2 regions of the Brachymonas sp. KE5 genome follow, and region 2 is predicted to be linked to the other one. Evidence: predicted binding sites of a transcription regulator. Region 2 holds the regulator's gene; the other holds the start of a gene.
The links. The regulator NrdR, encoded in region 2, represses ribonucleotide reductase genes. The targets are predictions, from matches to a motif close to CACNANATNTNGTG.
Positions count from the first base shown of each region.

Region 1: ACX36O_RS00655 (ribonucleoside triphosphate reductase) is a predicted target of NrdR. The motif match lies at 4,054-4,067, and genes of this name have one in related genera.

Region 1 is NZ_CM173463.1:119,638-128,171, forward strand. It holds gene ACX36O_RS00640 (benzoate/H(+) symporter BenE family transporter) at 1-909, shown strand, start outside; gene ACX36O_RS00645 (anaerobic ribonucleoside-triphosphate reductase activating protein) at 945-1,658, opposite strand; gene nrdD (anaerobic ribonucleoside-triphosphate reductase) at 1,648-1,842, opposite strand; gene ACX36O_RS00655 (ribonucleoside triphosphate reductase) at 1,965-4,007, opposite strand; gene gshB (glutathione synthase) at 4,182-5,156, shown strand; gene ACX36O_RS00665 (tetrathionate reductase family octaheme c-type cytochrome) at 5,558-7,423, shown strand; gene ACX36O_RS00670 (cytochrome b/b6 domain-containing protein) at 7,426-8,091, shown strand; gene ACX36O_RS00675 (sigma-54 interaction domain-containing protein) at 8,169-8,534, opposite strand, start outside.
Region 2 is NZ_CM173463.1:887,761-896,294, reverse strand. It holds gene ACX36O_RS04250 (DUF349 domain-containing protein) at 1-1,954, opposite strand, end outside; gene ACX36O_RS04245 (lytic transglycosylase domain-containing protein) at 2,589-3,656, shown strand; gene glyA (serine hydroxymethyltransferase) at 3,998-5,242, shown strand; gene nrdR (transcriptional regulator NrdR) at 5,330-5,779, shown strand; gene ACX36O_RS04230 (DsrE family protein) at 5,865-6,257, opposite strand; gene ACX36O_RS04225 (glycine cleavage system protein H) at 6,259-6,678, opposite strand; gene ACX36O_RS04220 (type II secretion system protein N) at 6,713-7,489, opposite strand; gene gspG (type II secretion system major pseudopilin GspG) at 7,611-8,057, shown strand; gene ACX36O_RS04210 (prepilin-type N-terminal cleavage/methylation domain-containing protein) at 8,119-8,534, shown strand, end outside.

The sequences.
Region 1 (8,534 bases), 770 kb from region 2:
CATATCGCCGATGCGGTGGGCGCCTTCATCGTCAGTTCGCTGCTGATCACGCTGTCCGGCGTGAGCGGCTGGTTCGAGCGCATCATGCACCGCATTCCGCTGGCGGTGGCGGCGGCGCTGCTGGCCGGGGTGCTGGCGCGCTTTTCCATGCAGGCCTTCAGCGCGGCCGGCACCGAGCGAGGGCTGGTGGTGACCATGCTGCTGGTGTATCTGGCGGGCAAGCGCTTCAGCCCGCGCTATGCGGTGGTCTGGACGCTGCTGGCGGGTGTGGCGTATGCGGCATTGCGCGGCATGCTGGACTGGTCCTCGGTGCACATCGGACTGGCGCAGCCGGTATTCACCTATCCGCAGTTCGGCCTGCAGGCCATCGTCAGCCTGGCGCTGCCGCTGTTCATTGTCACCATGGCCTCGCAGAACCTGCCGGGCGTGGCGGCGATCCGTGCGGCCGGCTACGACATGCCGGTGTCGCCACTGATCACCATGACCGGCTTCGCTTCGCTGATTCTGGCGCCGCTGGGCGGCTATGCGCTCAACCTGAGCGCCATCACCGCCTCGATCTGCATGGGGCCGGAGGCGCATCCGGATCCGGCCAAGCGCTACATGGCCGCTGTCGTGTGGGGGCTGTGGATGCTGGTGATCGGGATTTTCGGCGTGGCGGTGACGGGGCTGCTGGTGGCGTTTCCGGAGCAACTGGTGCAGGCGATTGCCGGCCTGGCGCTGCTCTCGACCATTGGCACCAGCCTGATGCTGGCGCTGGACCAGCAGAGCCATCGCGAGGTGGCTGTGATCACCTTTCTGGTCACGCTGAGCGGCGTGGAGCTGCTGGGTGTGGGTTCGGCCTTCTGGGGTGTGGTGGCCGGGGTGGTGGCGCTGCTGATCCAGGATTACGCGCCGCGGCGCCGGGTCTGACCTTGCTTGCTGGCCAGACTGTCTCCCATGCGCACTTAACGCCGTAGCGTAAAACGCGCGAACAGGGTGTTGAGCTCGGCCAGCTGCTCGTCCTGCAAGGTCCAGAGGGGTGCGTCGGCACTGCGGCACTCCTGCAGCGCCCATTGCTGCACGCCACGGTCCGAGAGGGCGCGGGCCAGTTGCAGCAGCTCTTCCACATCAAACAGGCCGGCATGCCAGGTGGTGCGCACCTCATGGTCGATGCCGCTGGCCAGCAGCCAGTCCAGCGCTTCCCAGGGTTTGCTGCCGCTGGCGGGCGTGGCGGTGAGGAAAGCGTAGCGCGCGGGCAGCGCCTTGATGTCCAGGCCCACCCAGTCCAGCAGGGGCAAGGCAGTGACCAGCCGCGGCAGATACATGCCGCCAGTATGCAGCCCGGTCTGCAGGCCGAGCTCTCGGCAGGCTTGCAGCGCCGCGGGCAGGGCTGCCTGCAGCGTCGGCTCGCCGCCCGAAAACACGACACCGTCGAGCAGGCCCAGGCGTTGCTGCAGAAAGCCGAGGGCATCGCTCCAGGATAGCTGCGCCGGCGTGTCGGCAGGGAGCAGTTCCGGGTTGTGGCAATAGCTGCAGCGCCAGGGGCAGCCCTGGCAGTACAGCACCGCGGCCAGCCGGCCCGGAAAGTCGATCGTGGTCAGCGGCGTGAGGCCGCCCAGACGCAGCGCCGTTGCCGGAACCGTGCCCGGGCAAGCCGGTATGTGCAGCTCAATCCGCATGCGTGGAGCTACGGGCAGTGGCTTCGGCAAAGAAGCGGCGCTCGCCATGCTCCCCCTGCTTGCCGATGTTGAAGCTGGCCACGGGACGGTGGTAGCCCATCACGCGGGTCCAGACCTCGCAGGGCTGGCGCTCGTGGTCTTCCAGCTGGACGGTTGGGGCGGACAAGGTGGAGGTGTGAGACATGGGAGGTCCTTTCTTTGGGGGTGGATAAAAGAGGGCGGTATGCAAGGCAACGGGTCTACAGCTGAAACCCGCAGCCGGTAGTCGGCCTGAGGCATCAGGCATCAGGCATCAGGCATCAGGCATCAGGCATCAGGCAGTGCTTCCGTTTCCTGTAGACGCTTGCGTTTCTCCGCCAGCCGCTCGGCATCGCACTTCGGACAGAATGCATGTTCGCCGGCCAGATAGCCATGCACCGGGCAGATAGAGAAGGTAGGCGTGACGGTGATGTAGGGCAGGCGAAAGCGCGTGAGGGCGCGGCGCACCAGTTCGCGGCAAGCCTCGCCGCTGGACAGGCGCTCGCCCATGTACAGATGCAGCACGGTGCCGCCGGTGTAGCGCGACTGCAGCGCCTCCTGCCGGGACAGCGCCTCGAACGGATCGTCGGTAAAGCCGACCGGCAGTTGCGAGGAGTTGGTGTAGTACGGCTGCTCGGGCGTGCCGGCCTGCAGGATCTGGGGCCAGCGCTTGCGGTCCTCGCGCGCAAAGCGGTAAGTGGTGCCTTCGGCTGGTGTGGCCTCGAGGTTGTAGAGATGGCCGGTTCGCTCCTGGAAGCTGACGATGCGCGCACGCACATGGTCGAGCAGGCGCAGGGCGAAGTCGTGGCCCCAGGGGCTGGTGATGTCGTGCGCATCCTGCGTGAAGTTGCGCACCATCTCGTTGATGCCGTTCACGCCCAGCGTGGAGAAGTCGTTGCGCAGCGTGCCCAGGTAGCGCTTGCTGTAGGGGAACAAACCCTGGTCCATCAGGCGCTGGATCAGCTTGCGCTTGATTTCCAGGCTCTGGCAGCCCAGCTCCAGCAGGCGGTCCAGCGCGGCCAGCAAGGCCGGCTCGTCGCCCGCGTGCAGCAGGCCCAGGCGTGCACAGTTGACGGTGACCACGCCGATGCTGCCGGTCTGCTCCGCGCTGCCGAACAGACCGTTGCCGCGCTTGAGCAGCTCGCGCAGGTCCAGCTGCAGGCGGCAGCACATGGAGCGCACCATGTTGGGCGAAAGTTCGGAGTTGATGAAGTTCTGGAAGTAGGGCAGGCCGTACTTGGCCGTCATCTCGAACAGGCGCCCGGCGTTCTCGCTTTCCCACGGGAAGTCCGGCGTGATGTTGTAGGTCGGGATCGGGAAGGTGAAGGCGCGGCCCTTGGCGTCGCCGGTCATCATCACGTCCATGTAGGCCCGGTTGATCATGTCCATCTCGACCTGCAGCTCGCCATAGCTGAAGGGCATCTCTTCGCCGCCGATCACGGGGATCTGCCCGCGCAGGTCTTCCGGGCAGGTCCAGTCGAAGGTGAGGTTGGTGAATGGCGTCTGCGTGCCCCAGCGCGAGGGCACGTTGAGGTTGTAGATCAGCTCCTGCAGGCACTGCCGTACCTCGGCGTACGACATGGCGTCCTTGCGGATGAAGGGTGCCATGTACGTGTCGAAGGAGGAAAACGCCTGCGCGCCCGCCCATTCGTTCTGCAACGTGCCGAGGAAGTTGACGATCTGCCCCACCGCCGAAGACATGTGTCGCGGCGGCGCCGACTCCACCTTGCCCGGCACGCCGTTCAGGCCTTCGTGCAGCAGCGTGCGCAGCGACCAGCCGGCGCAGTAGCCGCTGAGCATGTCCAGATCGTGGATGTGGAAGTCGCCATCGCGGTGCGCCTGGCCGATCTCGGGCGGATAGACGTGCGACAGCCAGTAATTGGCCGTGACCTTGCCCGACACGTTGAGGATCAGCCCGCCCAGCGAGTAGCCCTGGTTGGCATTGGCGTTGACGCGCCAGTCGGCCCGCGTGAGGTATTCGTTGATGGAGCTTTCCACATGCACCAGGGTTTCGCGGTCGGCGCGCAGGGTGGCGTGCTGCTGGCGGTAGGTCATGTAGGCGCGGGCGGTGGCGAGTTGGTTGGCGGCAATCAGGGTTTGCTCCACCACATCCTGGATCTGCTCGATCTGCGGGCTCTGGCCGGCAAAGCGGTGCGCCAGTACCTTGACGGCCTGGGCGGCCAGCAGGGCGGCTTCGTCCGCGCCGTATTCGCCGCTGGCAGTGCCGGCGCGCTGCAGCGCCGAGCGGATGCGAGCGGCATCAAAAACAGCGCTCTGGCCGTTGCGCTGAATCACTGCCGCGGGCAGTGTGGTCGGGGTTGTGATCTCCATGATTTCCACCTGAACACTATATGTGTGGTGGATGATAGATATCAAACACTAGATGTGGTATTGATCGAAATCAAACTTTGTCACATGGAAATCATTGCCGGGTACCGAACGCTTGCAGCAAAAAGGGAAACCCCTTGTCTGCCTGCAGGGCAAAGCTCCGCGTAAACTGCAGGCATGAACCTGCTTTTCGTTGTCGATCCCATCGAGTCCTTCGTCATCTACAAGGACACCACTTTTGCCATGATGCGCGAGGCGCAGGCGCGCGGGCACCGCATCAGCGTGTGCGAGCCGCGCGACCTGCACTGGAGCGCGCACTCGGCCAGGTCGGCCGGCCTGGTCACGGGCGCGGTGCGCGACATCATCCTGACCGGAGAGCGGCCACAGTGGTTCCGTTCCGTGCAGTCGGGCAGCGAGCGGCGCCGGGCGGCGCTGCGCGACTTCGACGCGGTGCTGATGCGCAAGGATCCGCCCTTCGACAGCGAATTCTTCTACTGCACGCACCTGCTGAGCCAGGCCGAGCGCGAGGGCGCGCGCGTATTCAACAAGCCGCAGGCACTGCGCGAACACTCCGAGAAGCTGGCCATTCTCGAGTTCGAGCAATTCATTGCACCGACGCTGGTCACGCGGCGCGAGGCGGACGTGCGCGCCTTCCATGCCGAGCACAGGGACATCATCCTCAAGCCGCTGGACGGCATGGGCGGCATGGGCATCTTCCGCGTGGGTGCCGACGGCCTGAACCTCGGCAGCATCATCGATACCCTGAATCAGGGCGGCACGCGTACGCTGATGGTGCAGAAATTCCTGCCCGAGATCGCCGAGGGCGACAAGCGCGTGCTGATCATCGATGGCGAGCCGGTGCCGTTCTGCCTGGCGCGCATTCCGCAAGGGGGCGAAGTGCGCGGCAACCTGGCCGCCGGCGGCAAGGGCGTGGCCGAGCCGGTGACCGAGGCCGACATGGCTACGGCACGCGCCATCGGGCGGGAACTGGCACCGCGCGGCCTGCTGCTGATCGGGTTGGACATCATCGGCACCAGAGTCACCGAGATCAACGTGACCAGCCCCACCTGCTTCCAGGAAATCAACGACCAGATGCAGTGCAACGTGGCGGCGCTGTTCATCGATGCACTGGAACGTGCCGTTAATACCTGATATACAAAAGAATGCATCCTTGTGACAAGGGAATGAAAGTCTCTTGACGGCCCGGTCTTTGCCCCATGGCAAGCCTCGGGTCGCTTGATTCCGCACTGAATTAGTGGGGAAAGCATGGCACAGCGCGGGCTTTCTGCCCGTTTGCGCACAAAACACAACGCCGGGAATACCCTTTGTAAGCAAATGGTTTATAAAATGTAAAAATATTTTTTGGTAAACCGTGGGTTACACCCAAAAGGTTGCTTCCGGCTGGCATACTGGAACCTGTGAAAGCGGTACACCTGCAGTAGTGTGTGCGACAGATCACTGGGTGCCGGATGCATGTGCAGGCGTTCCAACTTCTGATGAGGTTCGGCTTTCCGTGGATGCGGAAAGCGGTTCAGTAAAGGAACAGGTGCCATATGCCATCCAGACTTTCAGCCACTCTCTCGGCCTGGCGCGCCTCGGCAGCGCGCAGCAGCCGGGCACTCCGCCAGGAGGGGCCCGGCCAGCCGGTTTCCCGCTTCCTGCAGCCCAAGCGCAGCCTGCCGCTGCTGGGACTGCTGTTTGCCCTGGTGGCCGCACCGGGCCTGCAGGCACAGCAGCCCGCCAGCGCCGCTGCCAGCGCTGCGCCCAAGGTCGCACCTGCCAGCCAGCCGGCCTCCGTCGCGGCCACGCCGGCATCGGCTGCGGTTGCGCCGGCCTCTGCCGCTTCAGGCACCTGGAAGGCTGCCCCCAACATCAAGATGCCCACCAAGGGCACGGCTGACCACACCAAGTTCAAGGAGCTGCAGGGCCCCTTCGCCAGCGGTTCCGAAGTAACCAAGGTCTGCCTGAGCTGCCACACCGAGGCCGCCACGCAGGTCATGGGCACGCGCCACTGGACCTGGGACTACACCAACCCCGATACCGGCCAGGTGCTGGGCAAGAAGACCATGCTCAACGGTTTCTGCATCGGCAACCGCTCCAACGAGCCGCTGTGCCAGGGGTGCCACATCGGCTATGGCTGGAAGGACAAGAATTTCGACTTCAAGGACCAGAGCAAGGTCGACTGCCTGGTCTGCCACAACACCCTGGGCGGCTACAAGAAGATGCCCGGCACCGGTGGTGAAGTGCCGGTGGTGCGCACCGAAAACCCGCCCGGCTCCGGCAAGTTCATCGAACCGGTGGACCTGGCCCTGGTGGCCCAGCATGTGGGCAAGACCAGCAACCGCACCTGCGGCAGCTGCCACTTCCTGGGCGGCGGTGGTGACGGCGTCAAGCACGGTGATCTGGACACTTCGCTGAACAAGGCCGACAAGGCGCTCGATGTGCACATGGCCAGCAAGGCCAAGGGCGGCCAGGGCTTCCAGTGCGCCACCTGCCACCAGGCCGACTCGCACGCGATTGCCGGCAGCCGCATCAACATGACGGCCTCCGACCCGCACGGCGCCCGCATCCGCGGTGACGGCATGAGCGGCCGCAACGCTGCCACCTGCCAGTCCTGCCACGGCGACAAGCCGCACAAGGAAAGCCTGCTCGACGCACAGCGCCTGAACAACCACAGCAACAAGCTCGCCTGCCAGACCTGCCACGTGCCGGCCATGGCCCGCGGCGGCATCGCCACCAAGATGACCTGGGACTGGCAGAAGGCCGGCCAGCTCAAGGATGGCAAGCCCTTCATGAAGAAGGACGAAAAAGGCAACGTGGTCTATGACAGCAAGAAGGGTTCCTTCACCTTCGGCGAAAACGTGGTGCCCGACTACATCTGGTTCAACGGCAAGGTCAGCTACACCCTGCAGGGCGAGAAGATCAATCCCAAGGAACTGGTGAAGATCAACAGCTTCCTGGGCAGCCCGGATGACCCGAATGCCCGCGTCTGGCCGGTCAAGCGCTTCATCGGCAACCAGCCCTACGACACCGTCAACAACGTGCTGCTGGTGCCCCACGTGACCGGTGCCCCTGCAGATGCCGCCTACTGGAACACCTTCGACTGGAACAAGGCCCTCGACGTGGGTGCCAAGGCCACCGATACCAACTTCAGCGGCAAGTACGACTTCGTGAAAACCGAAATGATCTGGCCCATCACGCACATGGTGGCGCCCAAGGACAAGGCCGTGGCCTGCATCGAATGCCACAGCCCCAACGGCCGCCTCAAGGATGTGCCCGGACTGTACGTGCCTGGTCAGGTGCAGTTCCCCTGGCTGGAACGCATCGGCTGGATCGCCGCCGGTCTGGCGGTGCTCGGAGTGCTGCTGCACGCCACGCTGCGCCTGCTGTCGCGTAACAAGAAAACTTCGGGAGTGTGATCATGGCTGAACCGAAACTCCATACCGTGGCCCCGGCCCAGGCCGGGCAAGCAACCCGCATCTACATCTTCAAGGGCTATGAACGCCTGTGGCACTGGATGCAGGCCATCCTGATCAGCCTGATGCTGGTCACCGGCTTCGAAATCCACGGCACCTACCAGTTGCTGGGCTTCGATGCTGCGGTGCGCCTGCACACGCTGGCCGCCTGGATCCTGATCGTGCTGTGGCTGTTCACGCTGTTCTGGCACGTGACGACCGGCGAATGGCGCCAGTACTCGCCCACCACGACCAAGATCGGTGCGATGATGAAGTTCTACGCCTCGGGCATCTTCCGTGGCGAAGAGCATCCCTACGAAATCACCGCCGCCAAGAAGCACAACCCGCTGCAGCGCATGACCTACCTCGGCCTGCTGGTGGTGGTGCTGCCCCTGGTGTGGATCAGTGGCCTGCTCTACATGTTCCGCGCCTACTGGCCGGCGCTGGGCCTGGAAAGCGTGCTCAGCCTGTACTGGGTGGCCGTGGCCCATACCGCTGGCGCCTTCATGATCCTGGTCTTCCTGATCATGCACCTGTACCTGATCACCACCGGCCATACCGTGGGTTCGCAGCTCAAGGCCATGATCACGGGGTGGGAAGAGCTTCCTGGCGCCGGCGAACGCAAGGCCTGAGTCTCCTCCGACGGGGCGCTGGCAGCGCCCCTTGAAGCCAGCCGGAGCGGCATATGCCCCACCGGCTTTTTTGTGGCTCAGGCGGAGTGGCCGGTTTCCTGCTGCAACTGGCGCAGGCGGCGGTACAGCGTGCGCTCGCTGATGCCGAGCGCGCGCGCCAGCTCTGCGCGATTGCCCGCATGGCGCTGCAGTGCCTGCAGCAGGGCCTGACGCTCGAGTTGCTGCAGGGTTGCGACAGGCGCCGCACGGAAAGCGCTGCCAGCGTCGGCAAGGGCGGTGGTGCCGTGGCCAGGGGAGGCCGCGGAGGCGGGCAGACTGTACGCACCGGGCAGGGCCGCAGCAGCTTGCCAGGCCGTTGCCTCGGGCTGCAGTGCCTGCGCCATCAGTGCCGCATCCAGCACCTCGCCATCGGCCAGCAGGCAGGCGCGCTCCAGCACATTGCG
Region 2 (8,534 bases):
CGGCCTTCCAGTCGGCCACGCCCTGCTGCACCTGCTGGGCATGCTGCTCGCCCCAGGTTTTGAGTTCGTCCATCAGGTGCAGGCGTGCTGCCTTCTGTTCGGCGGCATGCTCCTTCATGGAGGCCAGCCAGGCCTCAACGATGCGGTAGGCCTCGTTGCAGGCGGCATCAAAGCGCTTCCAGAGCACGTGGTTGGGCACCCCGCCCTGGTCGGTCTGCTTCCACTGCTCGCGCAGGTGGCGCAGGGTTTCCTGCAGCTTGCGCGGGCTGAGCTTGCTGGTCGGCATGGGACGCGGACCGGCGGGCTGGGCCTTGGCTGCGGATTTGGCTTTCAGTGTCCTTGCGGGGACAGCAGATTCAGGCTTGGTGGTTTCTGCCTGTTCTGTCTGGCCATCGGCTTCAGCGGCCGGCTCGACTGCATCCGTCGCTTCGGCAGCGGGAGCAGCCGGCGCGCCGGCAGCCTCGGTGCTCTCGGCAGACGCTGCAGGTGCTTCGCCTTCTGCCTCCTGAACGGGAGCCTGTTCGCCGGTTGCGACTGCTTCTGCAGCGTCAACAGTTTCTGCAGACACCACAGCTGCCTCGGGGGCAGCCTCTGCCGATTCTTCAGTCACAGGTGCTTCGATGGCTTCTGCTTGTGCCGCTGCGGGCACTTCTGCAGGCGCTGCCGGCTCCACAGGCGCGGCACTCGCTTCCGGCTTGCCGGTTTCTTCCTGCTTCGGAGCTTCCGCAGCCTTGTCTGCAGCCGCCTTCTCCACCGTCACCGTGCGTTCCGGGCGGTCGATCAGCGCCTCGGCCTGCTGTACCAGCTCTTGGCGGATCTGGTCGGCGCGCCAGCGCTGCCAGCCTTCCAGTTCGCCGGCAGAAGCCAGCACTGCATGTGCCTTTCCTTCCAGCTCGGCGCCAACCTGCTTGCGATGCTCCTTGAGGGCATTGCGCAACGCCTGCGCCGCAGCGACGCTGGCCTTGCTGTGGCCGCTCACCAACTCCTGCTCCAGAGCGGCGACAGCGGCCTGTACGGCAGCTTCGGCATCGGCACGGCGCTGGGCCTGGGCCGGGTCCTTGAGTGCTGCCGGTTCGCCCGCCGGCTCCGCAGCCTCGGCAGGCGCCACGTCCTCGCCACGCAGCACGCGCAGTTCGTCGGCCCATACAGGTACCGGAGGCAGCGGACGGGAAGCATCCTCGACAGCGGCACGGGTCTGGCCCAGCGCATCCTCGAAGGCACGCACCACCAGCTGCAATTGTTCAATTGCGCTTTCCAGTTGCGTCACATGCTTGGGATCGACGCTCTGCCAGGCGGCATCCTGCTGCAGCGCCTGCGCCTGCTCGCGCCAGTGCGCCACATCGGCATTCAGGCTGGCTTCGGCGGCATCGGCCTCCTTCCAGCTCTTGGTGGACAGCACCTCGATGCGCTGCGCCAGCAACACGGCGGCTTCGCGGTGCACCTGCACGCGGGTCTGCAGGTCCTCGATGGTCTTGATGCGCTCAGCCAGCTGCAGCTTGAGACTGGCCAGCGGCTCCTTGCTCAGCGGTGCGCCGGCCTTGGCAGCATCCCGCTGCCACGCCATGGCATCGGCAATATTGAGCTTGGCCGTCTGCAACAGTTGCTCGGCCTTGGTGCCCCACTCGGCTGCCAGCAGTTCCTGGCCCTTGCTGCGCTTGATTTCGTCCAGCTTCTCGCGCAGCGCCTTGGCCGCGCCCTTGTCGCGCGCGCTCAGTTCCTTGAAGACTTCCTGCATGTTGGCCAGCTCGGGCTCGGTGGCGAGCCAGGCACGCACGCGGGCGGCGCGCTCGCCCGACGTGGCGGCGGAGAACACGCCCCCGGTCAGGGCATCGAGCGGATGCGCGGACTGGCGGCCGGAAGTGGAGGAGGAAGCGCTGGCTTCCGGGCCCCCTGCGGGGGTGGAATCATTGGATTCGGCTTCGGGGCCGGCTCCAAATAGTGGAAAGCGGATCATGTCAGTAGTCGTTTGTGTCGTTCCGGAAATGGAAAATGCCGCGCACGACGGCATCGGGACTATTTTGCCCGGTTTTTCATGGTGTTGTCATCCGCCAACGCTCCGGAGCCGAAAGACAGACGCAGAAACCGGCACCCCGGAACACGTTGCGCGATACCAAACATTACATTTCTTGCAAGTTTTGCCTGCGGAACGTCTCACCAGAGGCAAACCGCATGGAAACAGGGCCCGACAACTCCCGCAACTGCGGCCCGAAACATGGGGAAAACCCGGCCAATCATGGCCATCCAGAGCGCCAAATCATTCCTGAAAGTAATAATGTTTGTGTTGTTAATGCTTGACCGGTAATTAGCGGCCTTTCTAGAATTCGCTGATTCTGCGCATTGCCTATTTTTTCATCGGCTTGCGCCCGTGCAGGCGGACACCTTGCACTGAAGAACCCATGTGCCGCTGGCCAGCCACTTGAGATAGTGAAGCCCCGCAGCCCTGCTGCAGAACCGGCACCGCAGTCCGCCCGCAACCCGATCAGCATCCGCGTCCGTGGGTTGGACGATGGATTACCGAGGATCCGCGCTTGACCGCCGTCTCCACAACCCCTGATTCCACCCTGGCCTCCCGCTCGGATGCCGGTGACATGACTTCCTGGAAGCACCCGCTGCGCAAGCTGGGGCGCGCATTCTTCACGGTCACCCACAGCAGCATGGCTCTGGTGGGCATTGGCGCCGTGCTGTCTGCCGGCGTGCTGGCTGCCCAACCCGAGTTGCGCGACGACGCTGCCGCCCATGTGCTGGGCTGGCTGCAACCGGCCGAGAACGGACAGGCTTCCATCGACAGCCTGCCGGAGGATGCGGCCGCCACATTTGCCAGCGCAGCATCTGCGGTCGAATCCACGCCGGTGATGCAGGCCAATGCAGCCGAGGGCCGCTTCCCGGCGACCGATCCCGGCGACCTGCCACGCCAGCAGGCTGCCGTCACCTACTGGATCAGCAAGAAATACCGCGTGGCTCCCGAGCCGGTGGGCCTGCTGGTAAAGGAAGCCTTTGCCGTCGGCAGCCAGGAAAAGATCGACCCCTCGCTGATTCTGGCGATCATGGCGATCGAATCCAGCTTCAACCCCTTTGCCCAGAGCACCGTGGGCGCCCAGGGCCTGATGCAGGTGATGACCAAGATCCATTCGGACAAGTATGCCCATCTGGGCGGCAACCTGGCCGCGTTTGATCCGGTGAGCAACCTGCGCGTAGGCGTGAAGGTACTCAAGGAAACCATTGCGCGCGCCGGTTCGCTGCGCGGTGGCCTCAAATACTATGTGGGCGCGGCCAATCTGCCGTCCGACCAGGGGTATGGCGACAAGGTGCTGGCCGAATACGCACGCATCCAGGCTGTGGCCCAGGGCCGCACCGTGGCCGCCAACGCGCAGGTTCCGGTGAAAGAACCGCAGACGCCCGCAGCCAGCAGCGTGAAGACCGCAGCCGCCAAGCCCCAGGCCGACAATGCCGATGGCCGCAAGCGCGTGCAGATCGCCGCTGCGCCGATGCAGGCCAGCTTCAGCAAGCGCAGCACGCCGTCCGTGGATGGCAGCGCACCGCTGGTACAGCGTGCCCTGGCCTCCAGCAACCTGAAGGGCGAAGGCGCCCGTCGCCTGGAACTGGCGCGCAATGACAGCCGCGCCGACACCACCACGCAGGAACTGCAGGCGCAGTAAGAGCCCCTGGAGGGTCCTTTCACGGGCCGCCGGCACGCCACGCAATTGAAATAAATTCGTTGCAGACCGGCTTCGCATCCGGCCCTTCAGGGTTCAAGCGCAGGCCGGATTCCGCTACACTTGAGCCCGTGCACGACTGGCGATAGGCATCAGGCCCTGTCCTGATGCCGACGTGGATCCGGCCGCCATGCCACCCGCATGCGCAGCGCCATCACCACGGGGGAGTGCGCCATTGCCTGCAGCCGCGCTTGCGCCTGCACCGATGCTTTTGCCGTTCGCCTGGGCAGCCCTGACGCCGCATCCCGCGCAGGGGTCAATCTCCTTTTGACGAAAGACTGCCAATGTATCAGCGCAACATCCTGATTGAACAAACCGATCCCGAACTGTGGGCTGCCATCCAGGCCGAGAACCAGCGCCAGGAAGACCACATCGAGCTGATCGCCAGCGAGAACTACGCCTCCCCGGCCGTGATGGCCGCGCAGGGCACCCAGCTCACCAACAAGTACGCCGAAGGCTACCCGGGCAAGCGCTACTACGGTGGCTGCGAATATGTGGACGTGGCCGAGCAACTGGCCATCGACCGCGTGAAGCAACTGTTTGGCGCCGAAGCCGCCAACGTGCAGCCGCACTGCGGCGCCTCCGCCAACGAGGCCGTGTTCCTGGCCTTCCTCAAGCCCGGCGATACCATCATGGGCATGAGCCTGGCCGAAGGCGGCCACCTGACGCACGGCATGGCGCTGAACATGTCCGGCAAGTGGTTCAACGTGGTGAGCTACGGCCTGAACGACAAGGAAGAAATCGACTACGACGCCATGGAGCGCAAGGCCCATGAGTGCAAGCCCAAGCTGATCATCGCCGGTGCCTCCGCCTACAGCCTGCGCATCGACTTCGAGCGCTTCGCCAAGGTTGCCAAGGACGTCGGCGCCATCTTCATGGTGGACATGGCCCACTACGCCGGTCTGATCGCCGCAGGCGTGTACCCCAACCCGGTGCCGCACGCCGACGTGGTCACCTCCACCACGCACAAGAGCCTGCGCGGCCCGCGTGGCGGCATCATCCTGATGAAGGCCGAGCACGAGAAGGCGATCAACAGCGCCATCTTCCCGGGCCTGCAGGGTGGCCCGCTGATGCACGTCATCGCCGCCAAGGCCGTGGCCTTCAAGGAAGCGCTGAGCCCCGAGTTCAAGGCCTACCAGGAACAGGTCGCGAAAAACGCCGTGGTGATGGCCGAGACGCTGACCCAGCGCGGCCTGCGCATCATCAGCGGCCGTACCGAAAGCCACGTGATGCTGGTCGACCTGCGCAGCAAGGGCATTACCGGCAAGGAAGCCGAAGCCGTGCTGGGCGCCGCCCACATGACGATCAACAAGAACGCCATCCCGAACGACCCCGAAAAGCCGTTTGTGACCAGCGGCGTGCGTATCGGCACCCCGGCCCTGACCACGCGTGGCTTCAAGGAAGAAGAAACCCGCATCACGGCCAATCTGATCGCCGACGTGCTGGACAACCCGCGTGACGAAGCCAACCTGGAAGCCGTGCGCGCCAAGGTGGCCGAGCTGACCCGCCGCTTCCCGGTTTACGGCTAAGCTGGCGCATGCCAGGGCGCTTCGGCGCCGCCTGCTTCCTGTGGGGAGATGGCGGCACGAGGCGCTTTTTCTTTTCGGGAGACTGCCATGAAATGCCCTTTCTGCGGCCACAACGACACCCAGGTGGTGGAAACGCGCCTGTCCGAGGAAGGCGATACCATTCGCCGTCGCCGCAAGTGCGGCCAGTGCGAAAAGCGCTTCACCACCTATGAACGGGCCGAAGTGACCATGCCGGTGGTGGTGAAGAAGGACAGCCGTCGCGTGGAGTACGACAAGCGCAAGCTGCAGGCCTCGTTCGCGCTGGCGCTGCGCAAGCGCAGCGTGAGCACCGAGCAGGTCGATGGCGCCATCAGCCGCATCGAGGAAAAGCTGCGCACCCTGGGCGAGCGCGAAATCGCCAGCCACCAGCTGGGCGAGCTGGTGATGCGCGAACTGAAGAAGCTGGACAAGGTGGCCTATATCCGCTTTGCCAGCGTGTACCGCAGCTTCCAGGATATCGACGAGTTCACCGCGCTGGTGGATGAAGTCAGGAAATAAGGCGTACGGGCACCCGACGTGCGGTAGCCGGCGTGAGCCCTGTTCAAGGAAGAAACGCGCGGTTCCAGCAGGAAATCGGGCCCATTCAGAACACCAGCGTACGCCAGCGCAGATTGGCCGCACGCGCCATGAACTGCACCGCCCCGCCGTGCCCAGTGCATTCGGGGATCAGGCCATGCGGATCGATGGCGTGGGCACGCAGCGCGTCGGTGCATGCCAGGATGCGCGCACCCAGGGCCACTGCCTCGCGCATGGCGCTGGCGATATTCTTCTGGTGCATGGGCGCCTGCAGCGCTTCCGCCACGCCGGGCACCAGCAGGCGCACGCTGCCGGCCGTGCAGTAGATTTCTACCGGAACGTCCATGGCTGCGGCCGCAGCGGCAAAGAAGAATGGCGTGTGCAGCAGTTCCGGCTGCTCCGGACTGGCGGCCCAGAGCAGGATGGCGATGCCGTCGGCAGCATGATCCACATAGCCCATGTCAGAACTCCAGGCGGTGCAGCCAGGCATGGTGGCGCATGGCGGGCAACACGGCTTGGCCATGCAGCAGGTGCTGCTGGTCGTGCTCCCAATCCGTCAATCGCATGCGCACCAACCAACCATCGCCATAGGGCTGCCGGTGCACCAGTTCGGGCTGTTCTTCCAGCAGCGGATTGACTTCGATCACCTCACCCGTCACGGGCGAACGCACGGCAACGATGGATTTCGCCAGTTCGACCACGGCGATCGAATCCCCCTGCTTCACGAGGGAACCGGCGCGCTTGGGCCGGCACATGTAGATATCGCCGGCCAGGGCGATGCCGAGCGAGGTGATGCCGATCGTGGCCACGCCGCCGTCCGCAATACGCGCCCAGACCTGCTGCTCGATCAGATAGTGCAACTCCTCCGGGCAGTGCGCCATGGCTGCGACGGCTGCTGAGGGAAGCCCGGCCGCATCAGTCATCCCTGCGCCTCGGTTCGTCGTCATCGCCCGTGGCGCCGATGTTGCCCTGGGAGGTGGTGGCCTGCACCGTGGCCGATGCACCGTCGCCGACCGTAGCCTGAACCGTGGCATTGGCCTGTCCCGCGTTGCGCGAGAACCGGCCTGCCAGGGAGCCACCCTGCGCGGAAGGCAGTGTTTGCAGCGGCTGCGGTGCCACCTGCACCTGGGGTGCGACCGGTTGCACCGGCGTGGCCGAAGATCCGTGCGGCGGCACACCGCCTGCCAGATTGGCACCGGTTCCGGCAGCTGCAAAACTCAGCTCCATCGCCCGCCCGCCCTTGGCCTGCAGGCGTGCGGAGCGCCGTCCCACGGCCTCCAGCGTCCAGCCATCGGCAACCTCCTGCCCGGCGCGGAACGGCCGCCCGGGCTGGCCATCCACGGCAATCACGGCAATGCCGGTGCCGAACTGGTTGGCGACGGCGCCCTGCAGCACGAAGCGGCCGCTGCCGCCATCGGGGGTGGCTGCAGCTTCGGCAGATTCCGCAGGCGGGGGGGCATCCGAATATCCCAGCAGCCGTGCCAGCAAATGGTCATCCGCATGCAGCGCGGTATCTGCTACCAGGGCGCTCACCCCGCCGCCCTGACCACGCGAGCCGAGCAGCCAGAATGCCAGCGCACCCGCCACCAGCAACCAGACCAGCAGTGACAACAGGCGGACACCCCAGCGCTCGCGCAGGGACAGCCCTTGCAGCGCGGCGACAGGAAAGGAAGGCAGGGTCAAGGCAGACATTGCCGCATTATGCGGCAAGGTGATACGGCGACCTGTGCAGAAAAGCCACGTGTCACTGTTTTGCCCCAAAGTGCCGCTAGCATTGTCCGGTTGCGATCCCGATTGACTGAAAACACTTCCCATGTCTGACCGAATCTCCCGCTCCAGCCGCCAGCACCGCGCCCAACGCGGCTTTACCCTGATCGAACTGATGGTGGTGCTCGTCATCATCGGCGTGCTGGCCGCGCTGGTGGTGCCCAACGTGCTGGGCCGCGCCGACGATGCGCGCGTAACGGCCGCCAAGACCGATGTCAACAACCTGATGCAGGCGCTCAAGCTTTACAAGCTCGACAACCAGCGCTATCCCAGCGCCGAGCAGGGCCTGCAGGCGCTGGTGACCAAACCTGCTGCCGCCCCCGTGCCCGCCAACTGGAAGCCCTACCTGGACAAGCTGCCCACCGACCCCTGGGGCAAGGACTACCAGTACGCCAACCCCGGCATCAAGGGCGAAGTGGATGTGATGTCCTTCGGCGCTGACGGCCAGCCGGGCGGGGAAGGCAGCAACGCGGATATCGGCAGCTGGCAGTAAGCGACTGATGGCCGGCTGCTGCGCAGCGGCGCTCTTTCCGATGTCGCGTGCATTGAGCCCCATGCCTCGCAGGCGTTTATTGTCCGTATCGGCACAAGCTGCGCCGCGTAGGCGGCTGCGCGGCTTCACCCTGATCGAATTGCTGGTGGTGCTGGTCATCATGGCGATTGCCACGGCCGGAGCCACGCTGACATTGCGTGATTCCGACCACACCCGCATCGAACGCGAGGCAGACCGGCTGGCAGCGCTGCTGGAAGCGGCGCGGGCGCAATCGCGCGCGAGCGGCATTCCGGTGCGATGGCAACCGGCGGGGGATGGTTTTGTCTTTGCCGGACTGCCCGAAACCAGCACTCAGCCCCGCGAGTGGCTGGCTCCGACGCTGGTGCTATCCGGCGGCACGGCGCAGACGCTGCGCTCGGAAAACATCGAATTGGTGCTGGGCCCGGAGCCGGTATTGCCGGCGCAGACGCTCACCAT